Linked DNA regions of Robertmurraya sp. FSL R5-0851. The main gene of each other region encodes a partner of the protein of the gene in region 2 in a complex. Links are inferred from orthologs where the notes say so. Each region holds a gene or a part of one and is shown on either strand. Other genes may lie near its edges. The genes, in order: MKX65_RS08655 and MKX65_RS07610.

Region 1 (6,719 bases), 210 kb from region 2 along the record:
AGGAATTACCGAAACACCAATTGTAATTGTCGATACACAGCGTGGTGGTCCGTCTACCGGTCTACCAACCAAGCAAGAACAATCTGATTTAATGGCCATGATCTATGGTACTCACGGAGAAATTCCAAAGATCGTAATGGCTCCAAGTACTGTACAAGAAGCGTTCTACGATACAGCTGAGGCATTTAACCTTGCTGAAGAGTACCAAGTACCTGTTATCGTCTTATCTGACCTTCAACTTTCTTTAGGAAAGCAAACAGTTGAGCCTTTAGACTTTAGTAAGGTAGAAATTCGACGCGGAAAACTTGTAACTGAACTACCAGAATCAGATTCTAAAGATTACTTTAAACGTTACGAAGTGACTGAAGATGGTATCTCTCCTCGTGTAATTCCTGGGGTAAAGGGTGGAATTCACCACGTAACAGGTGTAGAACATGATGAAACAGGTAAACCGTCTGAATCAGCATTAAACCGTAATGCACAAATGGATAAACGTTTCCGTAAAGTTGAGAACATCAAATTTAATACACCAATTCACGTTCATGCTCCACATGAGGATGCGGATGTACTAGTTGTTGGTTTTAACTCAACTAGAGGAGCAATTGAAGAAGCAATGACACGCCTTGAGAAGGATGGAGTGAAAGTGAATCATGCGCATGTACGTTTGATTCATCCGTTCCCTACTGACGAAATGCTTCCACTAGTCAAATCAGCTAAAAAGGTTGTAGTTGTTGAAAATAACGCAACTGGACAGTTAGCAAACATCCTTAAGATGAATGTAGGACATGCTGAGAAAGTAGTAAAGCATTTAAAGTATGACGGAAATCCATTCCTACCACATGAAATCCATTCAAAGATCAAGGAGTTGTTCTAAATTATGGCGACGTTTAAAGATTTTCGAAACAACGTGAAGCCTAACTGGTGTCCAGGCTGCGGCGATTTCTCTGTTCAAGCGGCAATTCAACGTGCTGCTGCGAATGTAGGGTTAGAGCCAGATAATTTAGCGGTTATTTCTGGTATCGGTTGCTCTGGACGTATTTCAGGATATATTAACTCTTACGGATTCCATTCCATTCACGGACGTTCTTTACCGATTGCCCAAGGAGTAAAAATGGCGAATCGTGATTTAACAGTTATTGCATCTGGGGGAGATGGAGATGGTTTCGCGATCGGAATGGGTCATACCATTCACTCTATCCGTCGAAACATCGATATCACTTACATCGTAATGGATAACCAAATTTATGGTTTAACAAAGGGCCAAACATCCCCGAGATCGGCAGCAGGCTTCAAAACGAAGTCTACGCCACAAGGATCAATCGAACAGCCGATTTCTCCAATGGAAATGGCATTAACTGCTGGTGCAACGTTTGTGGCACAAAGCTTCTCTACAGACTTAAAAGACTTAACAGCGATTATTGAAGCTGGTATCAAGCATAAAGGTTTCTCTTTAATCAACGTGTTCAGTCCATGTGTAACATACAATAAAATCAACACATACGACTGGTTTAAGGAAAACCTAACAAAGCTTGCTGATGTGGAAGGCTATGATTCATCTAATCGTGAAATGGCGATGCAAACTCTAATGCAGCATAACGGATTAGTAACAGGCTTGATTTATCAAGATACAGAACGTAAATCTTACCAGGAACTAATAAACGGTTACTCTGAAACCCCGTTATCTCAGCATGATCTTCAATTAGATGAAGCTCATTTTAATAAATTAGTTTCCGAGTTTATGTAAGCTAGAACGAACAAGAAACCCCGAGTACATCTCGGGGTTTCTCTATGAGTATATTTCTAAATACTTGTGATAACTATCACTTTCAATGAACGTGATAAGGAGTAAAATTATTTGCTGTAATGAATGAAACCGCTATCGATTGGTTAAGTTTTTTATATTGTGTTCAGTTGTTCAAGCATTTATACTTAACTAATGTGATTCATTCTACTATCAAAGTACTAACTATACGAAAATAATATTATTTTAGTTTGGTTCACTAGTGTTGCATTAATTTAATTTCACTATTAAAAATACTCAAAATGTTCAACTTTATTATATTGTGCAAAGAAAAAGTCCTTTATAATGGATAAGTCAGGTGGTAACCCGTCCAAATCCACTAAAAAGGACACATCTCATGGACAAGATTACACGAAAAACTTCATTTGGACAATGGTTTTCACCAATTAATATTCAATTATTTGAAGAACAGGTGAAAACGATGAAATTAGATTACTATACGAAAAAATTAACGACAGAGTCTTTCCTAAAATTACTACTTTTTGCCCAGCTAGAAGAAATCGAAAGCCTGCATGCGCTAGGTGATTGTCTATTCGATGACCAACTTCAAAAAGGGATTGACCTTGATTCGATCAGTATTTCTCAGCTGTCACGGCGATTAAATGGCATGAACCCAGATCTATTTCAAAGGCTTTTCCTTGATTTGGTCGTACAAATTCATGCCAAGACACACTATACGAAACTGGTCATGCCGTTAAAAATCATTGATTCAAGCACATTGCCACTTAATTTGACCAATCATAAATGGGCAAAGTTCCGTAAGACAAAAGCCGGTGTGAAGTTGCATCTACGCCTTGTGTTTATGGAAAAAGGTGCGTCCTATCCCGAAAAAGCAGTCATAACAACGGCAAACGAACATGATCGTGGTCAACTTGAAATCATGGTCGATGACAAGGAATGCATGTATGTGTTTGACCGTGGCTATCTAGACTACGAGCGCTTTGATCGCATGACAGATGATGGTTACTTTTTTCTATCAAGGCTAAGAAAAAACGCCGTTATACGGGAGGTTTATGATTTTAAACTACCCGAGGATTCCGCTGTTTTATCAGATCAAATGGTCCTGATTGGTACAACCCAAAACCGTGCTGAAAATTACTTTCGCCTTCTAAAAGTGCTTGATTCCAAAGGAAATGAACTCCATTTAATCACCAATCGCTTTGATTTGAACGCTGAAGAAATTTCAGAGATGTATAAATCAAGGTGGGCCATTGAGTTGTTTTTTAAATGGATCAAACAGCACCTTAGCATCAAAAAGTTCTACGGACAAAGCGAATGGGCCATTCAAAATCAAGTGTTTATCGCACTTATCGTTTTTTGCCTACATGTTCTTGTTCAACTTGAGACAAATAGTAAGCGAAAAACCTTAAAAATTAGCCGTTATCTACGGGCTGCCCTTTGGAAACCAGCCCATATTTGGCTCCGAAAAATTGAAGGAAAAGCCATTCCTTGATAAGAAAGTTGTCGTCGTCACACAGGTCTAATTGTAAATAAATTTCCAAATGGATGGAGCCACCTTTGTTGGGTATTTACTTTTTTGGCTCTAAATAGAGAATATAATTAAACTGAAAATTACGAAATTATTTATGCAACACTTGTGAGTTTGGTTGTATGTTTAAATGTTTGATTATTGCAGTGAAAGGAGAAACATTTATGAACGAAAAGCAACGATTAGAAAGCCAACAAGCAGTGCAGGAAGGTAATTCTTCGGACAAAAAATCCGGTAAGGATTACAGTAAATATTTTGAAACAGTATATACTCCACCATCGCTAAAAGACGCGAAAAAGCGTGGGAAAGAAGAAGTAAAGTACCATAAGGATTTCTCACTTCCTGAAGAATTTAAAGGGATGGGACAAGGTCGTAAGTTTTATATTCGTACGTACGGCTGTCAAATGAATGAGCATGATACAGAAGTAATGGCTGGTATTTTCATGGGGCTAGGTTATGAGCCGACAGACTCTGTTGATGATGCAAATGTTATTTTATTAAATACTTGTGCGATCCGTGAGAATGCTGAAAACAAAGTGTTTGGTGAGCTAGGTCATCTTAAACATTTGAAGCAGCAAAACCCAGATGTATTAATCGGAGTTTGTGGCTGTATGTCTCAAGAGGAATCGGTTGTTAATAAAATTCTTAAAACATACCATCAAGTGGATATGATCTTTGGAACGCATAATATTCACCGTTTACCAAACATCCTGCACGAAGCATACATGTCCAAGGAAATGGTTGTAGAAGTGTGGTCTAAAGAAGGAGATGTTATTGAGAACCTTCCGAAGATCCGTCGTGGAAATATTAAAGCATGGGTAAATATTATGTACGGCTGTGATAAGTTCTGTACGTATTGTATCGTTCCATTTACTCGCGGAAAAGAGCGCAGTCGTCGTCCTGACGATATCATTCAAGAAGTTCGTCAGCTAGCAGCGCAAGGATATCAGGAAATTACTCTTCTTGGACAAAACGTTAATGCTTACGGAAAAGACTTTGAAGACATGAAGTATGGTTTAGGTGACTTAATGGATGAAATCCGAAAGATTGATATTCCACGTATCCGTTTTACAACGAGTCATCCGCGTGATTTTGACGATCACTTAATTGATGTTCTTGCTAAGGGTGGTAACTTAGTTGAGCATATTCACCTTCCAGTTCAGTCTGGTTCTACAGAAGTACTAAAAATCATGGCTCGTAAGTATACAAGAGAACAATACCTTGAGCTTGTTCGTAAAATTAAAGCAGCTATTCCTAATGCTTCTTTCACTACAGATATCATAGTAGGGTATCCGAATGAAACGGAAGAACAATTCGAAGAAACACTTTCCTTATATCGTGAAGTTGGATATGAATCTGCATATACATTCATCTATTCTCCACGTGAAGGGACGCCAGCGGCTAAAATACAGGATAACGTTCCAATGGAAGTGAAGAAGGAACGTCTACAGCGATTAAACGCTTTGGTAAATGAAATGTCTGCAGAAGCGATGAAGAAGTATCAAGGGGAAGTAGTGGAAGTATTAGTTGAAGGGGAAAGTAAAAATAACCCTGATGTTCTTGCTGGTTACACACGCAAAAGCAAGTTAGTAAACTTTGTTGGGCCAAAAACGGCAATCGGTAAGCTTGTAAAAGTAAAAATCACAGAAGCAAAAACATGGTCATTAAACGGGGAAATGGTGGAAGAAACTCAAAGTGTAGAGGTGAAATAAATGGAAAAGTACACAAAAGACGATATTATAGCGCGTGCAAAAGAACTAGCTTCCATGATTGCGAGCACGGAAGAAGTAGATTTTTTCAAGAAAGCGGAAGCGCAAATTCATAGTAATGAAAAAGTAAGTTCACTTATTTCGCAAATAAAAGGGTTGCAAAAGCAAGCCGTTAATTTACAACACTATGGAAAAGCAGAAGCTCTAAAGAAAACAGAAGATAAAATTGCTTCTATTGAAGAGGAGCTAGATTCTATCCCTGTCGTACAGGAATTTAAGCAATCACAAATAGACGTAAATGAATTACTACAATTGGTGGCTAACACCATCTCCAACAAAGTAACAGATGAAGTCATCTTATCAACGGGTGGAAATGTCCTAAGTGGAGAAACAGGTGCAGAGGTTAATAATAAAAATCAAAGCTGTTCACATCACTAAGATGTGAGAATGGAAAGACCCTCGTGGAAACGGGGGTTTTTTCTATGCATCAAAATCATTCCCATTCTCCCATATAATTTCTCACCTTTCCTAGGTATTCGCATAGAATGCACTATATCCGCCACCGAATGCCGAAGGAAATACAAACATGAAAAATATTATCACACTAGTCTAATGTCCCGCATAGGATGAAGTGAAAATGAATGAGGAGGGTTCGCTCGCAATGGCAGATTACAGAGAGATTATTACAAAAGCGGTCGTAGCGAAAGGACGTAAGTTTACACAGTCTAACGATACGATTCGCCCGGATCACCAACCGACTAGCATCCTTGGTTGCTGGATTATCAATCATACGTATGAAGCTAAAAAGGTTGGAAAAAAAGTCGAAATTCACGGCTACTATGACACTAACGTTTGGTACTCCTATAATGATAATACAAGAACTGAAGTAGTAACTGCACGAGTTGACTATGTTGACGTCATTAAGTTAAAGTACCGCGATCCAGATTGCCATGATGACAACGATGTTATTGCTCGTGTCGTTCAGCAGCCAAACTGCATAGAAGCTGTTATCTCACCAAACGGTAATGCAATTATCGTTCATGCAGAAAGAGAGTTTCTTGTTGAAGTAATTGGAGAAACAGTGGTTTGTGTAGCAGTTTACGATGATTGTGACTGCGACGACGACTGGGGATTAGATGTCGAAGACGAAGAGTTTGAAGATTTAAATCCAGATTTCCTAATCTGTGACGAAGAAGAGTAATGGTGAACTAGGAAGGTTTCACTTCCTAGTTTTTCTTTGTGGCTGATATTTACAGCTTTCAAAAAACCTTTCCCTTCTTTCTTTATGTTATAATAATGAACGGAATGAAAGAAAGAATTAGTGTTTTGGAGGATTGTATGGCTACATATACGCCGATGATACAGCAATATTTAAAGGTAAAGGCAGAGTATCAGGATGCCTTTTTATTTTTTCGTCTTGGGGATTTTTATGAGATGTTTTTTGATGATGCCGTGAAGGCGTCGCAAGTATTAGAAATTACACTAACTAGCAGAGATGGTGGTTCAGAAGACCGTATCCCAATGTGTGGGGTTCCTTACCATGCTGCTCCTCAATATATTGAACAGTTAATTGAAAAAGGCTTTAAAGTCGCAATTTGCGAACAAACAGAAGATCCGAAGCAGGCAAAAGGTGTGGTTCGGAGAGAAGTAGTTCAGTTAATCACACCTGGAACGATGATGGAAGGAAAAGGACTGAACGAAAGAGAAAACAATTATTTAG
Region 2 (6,558 bases):
ACATGTAGATGAAATCTTTTCTTCTAGTTATGTAGAAACAGAAATAGGGTTAGATTTTGAGGGGAGTTCCTATCAATTTGAATTATCAGAATCGGATCTAAATACAAGGCCATTGTTGAAAATGGGGGATATTTTCGTTCAACTCTATATTGATAAATTTACGGCTACATTATCTAGTTTTAGGGTAATGGATGCAGAAACTTTATTGAAGCTAAGACCATATGAACTGGTTTATTTTGGTGAGTTGCAAGAGATTGAACCAGATGAGATGGTACCAGATGAAAAAGTAGAGGATGCAAATGAAAAACAAATATATGATATTACAAATATTATGAGAATGAGATTTGGACTGGCTAGCTTACAGTGGGACGAGAAAACGGCAACAGTAGCCTATGGACATAGCAAGGATATGGAAGAAAGCAATACTTTTTCGCATACATCTGAAAAGTTCGGCGAGCTCACCGATCGCTTAGAGGCCGGGGAAGTTTTTTATCAGGTAGCTGGTGAGAATATTGCCGCAAACTATGCGGATGCTCCAGCAGTTATGGAAGGCTGGTTAAATAGTAAAGGTCACCGGGAAAGCTTATTAAACGAAGACTTTACCCATATCGGAGTAGGTGTGTATAAAAAGTATTACACGCAAAACTTTATCCAAGCTTGGAAAGAATGACAAAAAGGAGCTGAGTGCTCCTTTTTTTACTTTAAAGTATATCATATCTACCAAATCGAAAATGACCTTCCTTCCAATTACCGTACACTCGCACTTCAACTCCGATCTCGAAATCATTGGTAAGGACTTTCCCTTTTACAATTGGAGTAATCTTTGAGACAACAGTTGTTGTCCCGTTATGAATAAGTGTGAGTTTGACTATATGTATATATCGATGATAATAAAAACGTTCTTTTGTTATATTTATTTGATGAATCTTTCCTGTTACAATTGCTTCTTCATATACTTGCTCTAATGCTAACCATTGCTCCGTATGAGATTGTAACTCACGCTTTGAAATAAGATAAAAATAAATAATAATGATAGGTATTACAATGGCAGTTACCAAGTGGGTTCACCCTATATTTTTTTTTCAATGACAAGAAAACTACCTGTCCCAATGGCTATCTTAACACCATCTGAACGGTGAATTTCTGCGGATAATACGAGTGTTTTTGAGCCTTTATGTTCCATTTTCGCTGTACAGACCATATGTTCTCCAATTCCAGCGGCAATATAATTTATATTCAACTGAGTTGTGACGGCACCATACCCTTCAGGGACAAGTGAATTTGCTAATACACCCATTGCTGTATCAAGCAAAGTTGCGGTCATTCCTCCATGTACAATATGCAAAGTATTATATAAAAGTGGAGAAATAGGAATGGTTATTTCACAATCATCATCCGATATTTTCCGTTCCATTTGCAAAAGGCTAGAGATAAACGTGGTGTTATCCCATTATATCCCTCCCTTTATCTTTCCTATCCTTTCCATTTTATCATGAAATCTTTGGTGCACATATTTTTCTTTTTTTCATATCGTATTATAGGCATTCGTTTATGTTGAGGTGAAATAAAATGGCCAAAAAGCAACTACATCCTTCCGTACAAAAGTTCAAGGAGTATGTTCGAGCCCACCCTGAACTTATTAAGCAGGTTAGAAGCGGGACAAATACTTGGCAAGAGTTATACGAGGAATGGTATCTATTCGGTGAGGAGGATTCTAAAGAAGATGGAACTGATGATCATCGTAGCCAATCAACGGAATCTACAAAAGAAACTTCAACGGAAGAATCATCTAAAAAGGACTGGATGTCAACGGTACTAGGTGCTGTAAGGAATATGGATCCAAACCAGCTTCAACATCATATCGTGAGTATTAGTTCTGCCTTAGGTGCGATTCAAGGTGTGATTTCCTCCCTACAAGGAGGGAATAGTAGCCCAAATCCACCTAAAAAAAATGTAAGCCCACCGTCACATCCGTTTCACTTTAGACAAGATTAGAAGGGGGCTATTAGATGAGAGAAGAAATTAATGAGTATTTACGTATGCAACCGCAATTAAAACAATTCTTAAGGGAACAGCCCATTTGGTACAGAAAGCTAGGAAGAAATCCACATGACATACAAAGCTTTGAAATTTCAGCATTACACCATTATAAAAAGACCATTCCTCATCGTGTGGAGCAACTCAATCATAGTGTGCAAATGGCGAATATGATGATGAGCATGTTTCAAGCCATGAATAGTAACCAATAAGCAGCCTTCACTTTACAAGAGTTTGAAGGCTTTTTGGTTGGATTTTTGACTAAGCTTGCTGATAATTGCACAAAATATGTAAAATTGTGTGATTGGGGGCAGCAAAGTTGGTAAAGAAAATGGTATGTGTTTTTCTGATTGGACTTATGTTAAATGCTTGTCATAAAGATATCCCAGATCCTGAAGTGAAAAAAGAAATATCTATTGTTCCTATGCACACTGTACGAGCAGAAAATGATGTGGTCGTATTAGGAATGAAATCGGAACATTCATTTACAGTTCAGCATCATGTGAAGAGAAATAATGTTTACGTTGAGTGTTTTATTCCTGATATTTCATTTACCAATCGTAATACGAGCTTAATTGTCTCTGTGGATGGGAAACAGAAAAAAGTAGTAACAACAGCTGCCTTTATTATTAAAGGGCTTTCAAAAGGCTCTCACCAAATTCAATTACAAGTAGTTGAAAAAAATCAAAAACAAGAAGATATGATAAAAGATTTTGAAGTTCTCATAAGGTAGGATGTAAAAAGTTCATTTCTTCGCTCATTCATGGTAAAATATGAATCGGAGGTGAGCGGATTGCTTGCTACATCAGAAACTATAGAAATTCTAGAGTATGCAGAGGAATTGGCTTCAATGGTGCTAGAGTCAACCGTCGTTGAGGCTTATAATATATGCTTGAATAATGTAAAAAAAGATAGAGAAACACAAAACAAAATTAAAGCGTTCATACAAATGAAGGATCGTTATGAAGAGGTGGAACGTTTTGGAAGATACCATCCTGACTATAAAACTGTCATGATGGAAATCCGCAACTTGAAGAGAGAAGTCGATCTCGACCTTAATGTAGCTGAATTCAAAAAAGCGGAGAATGATCTACAAGCACTTCTTGATGAAATAAGTGTACTTATAGGTCGGTCAGTTTCTGACTTTATTAAAGTTCCAACCGGAAATCCTTTCTTTGAATCAAGTTGTGGTGGAGGTTGCAGCACAGGCGGTAGCTGTGGATGTTCATAAATTAACTGTAAGCATAGGAGAATTCCTATGCTTTTTTTATGCCCATGTATGTGTTAGAATAAAAAGACAATTGTGTAATTAAAAAGGAGTAAAGCGATGCTAGGTCAACGTCAAGGAATTATTGTATGGCTATTTTCTCTTAAGCAAGCGAAAATGCTTCGCAAATTTGGGAATGTTCATTACGTATCAAAAAGATTGAAGTACGTGGTCTTATATTGCAATCAAGATGAAACGGAAACAGTCATGGAAAAAATAAAAAGCTACTCCTTTGTTAAAAAAGTCGAGCCATCCTTTAAACCTTTCTTAAAGGTTGAATACGAGAATTCGAGACCAGATAAGGCAAAGGAATACGACTATAAAATGGGAATATAAAAGATCAGGAGGGGATAACCTCCTGATCTTTTATTGTAGTGGAGCGATATAATGATTTAAACGCAAGATGCCTATTATATATTGATAGAATAATTCCTTTTCCGAAAAATCAGTAGAAGGTTTTACATCAAATTGAATAATTTCTTTCCTATATTCACTAGCTAACTTTTCAAATAACTCAAAACGCTTGTTTTTTGTCACATGTGGATTCGGAATTCCTTCACGACAAACATACAGTGGTTGGAAGTTGCCAGGATCAGTGGGCTTTAAAACAACGACTAATGAAGTGACTGATCTTTTATTTATTTCTGTATGTAACGCCATGAAATGCATGAGTCGATGTTTATTTGCTTTAGCAATTTCTAGTAACTCGTATATATCTGAATAGCCCTCTCCTAATTCAATAAACCTCTGGATCAATGAAATGACCTCCTTTTTTTGTATATGGACTTGCAGAGTGGTGTCGAACTAAGTCAAATTTCGTATTTCTTTCAAAAATACTGTGTGACGTGATTCTCTCTATCTGCTATTGTAATGGTAAGAGATTTAAGAGATTTTAACAAGGGGAATGGATATGTGGAAGATACCGTTCACATTTTTTATCATATTATCAGCTGTTATCAGTGGCTTGTTATTTTGGCAATGGGATGCCTATTCAAAAGAACTTGAACAGCCTGCTGACATGGAGAATGCGAATCAAAGGATTTCTATTCAAACAGAAACAGACATATTAGTAATCACGCAAAAGCTAAGTGGTCTTACAGGAAAAAAGGAAATTCCTTTTGTACTTCCTAGTGAAGTAATTTCCTGGAAATGTCTTCTTGAGGATGGAAGTGAATGTGGAAGACAGGAAGAAAGTGAAACATCACTTAAACCTGATAGTAAAGGAAATATCCAAATACAATTCACACTACCGATAAAAGTAAATGAAAAAGCCTTTCTTTTTAATCAATGGTTAGCTTCGTTTTCAAATGTACAAGTGACTGAAACAAAGGTCGAGCTTATCGATTCAACAAAAAGAAATGGAACATGGGTAATGGGTATTCCCTTAAAAGGAAACAAAAAGCTTGATCTTATTGATTATTATGTATTTGAGGGCCAATTAGCTAATCCCTCCCTTTATTGGCAGGCTGATTCTTTATTACAAGAAGAAGTCGACAGCAAGCTTATGATTTAATAGACTCTCGGAATAACTAAGTCATTTTTATGGGATTTGTAAAAAAATAACTGGAAATTAGCTTCGATTCGATGAAAATTCCTTTTTTTCATTTCCTTTTTCAAAAAAATGCATACCAAATAAGCCTTGCTTATAAAATTTTTAAAAATGATTAAGCAGACTTTTTAAAAATGACATTTTCGAGATTCAGCTTTTCTTTTTTAACGTCGTACCAAGCATCAATATGTTGGCACATCATAATGGCATAAGTCCGAATGTACCACATTTTCGTGGAACGATGACGACCTAATTCTAAATGATAATCAACCTTTTCACGTTTGTTCGACCGTTCTACAGATGTACGACGCTTATAAGTTAGCTTCCACTTTTCAGACGTTCTCGGAGTCTTAGTAAACAACCGAAGGTTGTCCTTCCGGAATGTATGAAATGTTCGACCGTATTTAGCTTTAGAACAGGGATTCTCACAAGTAATTTTTGTGCCGCATGCGAGTGGACATCTCCATTTCTGCCGGTTTTTGGATTTATCAAAACCATTGGGCTTCATTTTTAACCCTGCAGAACAAATTGGTGTCCCTTCGGGAGATATTTGTATATCGCTTTCAGTGCTGAAATTTTTCTTGGTTCGAACATTCAGATCAATGAAAGGCTCGATATTATAATGATCTAGCAATTCATAAATAGGTTCCGCATCATGAGCAGCATCCAAGAGAATCTTACCAATTGTGCCCAAGGTAGTGCGTTGCGAAAATTCAATAGAACTGGCAACAAGACTGACAGAATCATGCCGGGAAGCTGGTTGAAGTCTTGGATACAAGGGTAGGTCGTATCGACTGTCGCTAGTGGATAACATGTAGAGATGGTATCCGTTGAAGTAGCGTTCCCGTGAACTGTCCCACCCTGAGTCGATGTCAGGTTGGGAATAATGACGAGGATGGTTACAATTCGTTAGTCCTTGGGCACTGCATTCACAAGTACGCTTGCTTCTTGGAAATCTAGCCGTTTCAATCGGGGTACCGTCTCCGACAACCCCTAGAGCGTCCAAGTCTCCGAGTAAGCCTAGGTTCGCTGATACATGGAGAAATTGAGATTGAAATAATTCAAATAATCGATCGCTTGGCAGCACTTTTTTCTTAGCATCATAACGAAAAAAACGATCGATTAACTTTCTAACTATACCTGGACTTGATGGGGACGCTTTTTCGCCTTTCTTGGGTTTCTTCTTTTTCTTTTTTTGGCGTTTCGGTTTGATATTGGGTTTTATATTAGCGTTATCCCTTCCCCATAAACGGTGGAAAAAATCGTAGAAAGTCCCTATACCAGGAACTTTCCCCGGTTCAAAGCCACTCATGATGGCATAGAAAGGCACTCGATACAATTCATCAACCCATTCAGTAATACTGAGAGTTGGTTTAGCCAAAAGAAGCAAAAGGTAAGAGCGCATCATAGAAGACGGATCACGAGGCTCCGGACCTTTATTCGAATAAGAGCTCCGAAGCCACGAGGTAATCTGAGAAAGGTCAGTGATCCATAACTTGTAAATAATGGGCCAATCATTATTTACAATAGTAAGGACGTTACCAGAGTAATGCTTTCTTAATTGTTCTAAAACGAAGTTTTGGTAATCTTCATGACTAACGACAGTTGGCTTCACCTCAACACCCCAATTCACGGTTTATAAGGAAATAAATCCCTTCGCCGGCGATTATTGTGGTGTTTTCAAAAAGTCAAGTATTTTCGACAA

Evidence for each region.
Region 1: the proteins of MKX65_RS07610 (region 2) and MKX65_RS08655 are in contact, whole or in part, in a crystal structure (PDB 6PRK), measured with the Bacillus subtilis proteins. The link is inferred for Robertmurraya sp. FSL R5-0851 from one-to-one orthologs.

What each region holds. Positions count from the first base shown.
Region 1 is NZ_JBBOOE010000001.1:1,667,890-1,674,608, forward strand. Bases 3,721-6,719 are described here. They hold MKX65_RS08655 (RicAFT regulatory complex protein RicA family protein), read left to right. Parts: upstream 3,721-5,002; coding sequence 5,003-5,437; downstream 5,438-6,719. Other genes in these bases: miaB (tRNA (N6-isopentenyl adenosine(37)-C2)-methylthiotransferase MiaB), read left to right, coding at 3,721-5,002; MKX65_RS08660 (outer spore coat protein CotE), read left to right, coding at 5,661-6,200; mutS (DNA mismatch repair protein MutS), read left to right, coding at 6,338-6,719. Outside these bases: MKX65_RS08635 (2-oxoacid:acceptor oxidoreductase subunit alpha), read left to right, coding at 1-874; MKX65_RS08640 (2-oxoacid:ferredoxin oxidoreductase subunit beta), read left to right, coding at 878-1,744; MKX65_RS08645 (IS4 family transposase), read left to right, coding at 2,139-3,254; more of miaB, read left to right, coding at 3,455-3,720. UniProt on the Bacillus subtilis protein: May work together with YlbF to regulate community development.
Region 2 is NZ_JBBOOE010000001.1:1,456,058-1,462,615, forward strand. Bases 1,712-4,549 are described here. They hold MKX65_RS07610 (YlbF family regulator), read left to right. Parts: upstream 1,712-2,830; coding sequence 2,831-3,268; downstream 3,269-4,549. Other genes in these bases: MKX65_RS07595 (YlbD family protein), read left to right, coding at 1,712-1,995; MKX65_RS07600 (YlbE-like family protein), read left to right, coding at 2,010-2,249; MKX65_RS07605 (hypothetical protein), read left to right, coding at 2,357-2,770; MKX65_RS07615 (YlbG family protein), read left to right, coding at 3,365-3,640; MKX65_RS07620 (DUF7147 family protein), read right to left, coding at 3,671-4,060. In the rest of the region: MKX65_RS07580 (CAP domain-containing protein), read left to right, coding at 1-670; MKX65_RS07585 (hypothetical protein), read right to left, coding at 702-1,058; MKX65_RS07590 (PaaI family thioesterase), read right to left, coding at 1,070-1,432; more of MKX65_RS07595, read left to right, coding at 1,570-1,711; more of MKX65_RS07625, read left to right, coding at 4,550-4,817; MKX65_RS07630 (transposase), read right to left, coding at 4,969-6,468. UniProt on the Bacillus subtilis protein: Regulates sporulation prior to stage II. Positively controls the competence regulator ComK at a post-transcriptional level. May modulate the translation, stability or activity of ComS. May work together with YmcA to regulate community development.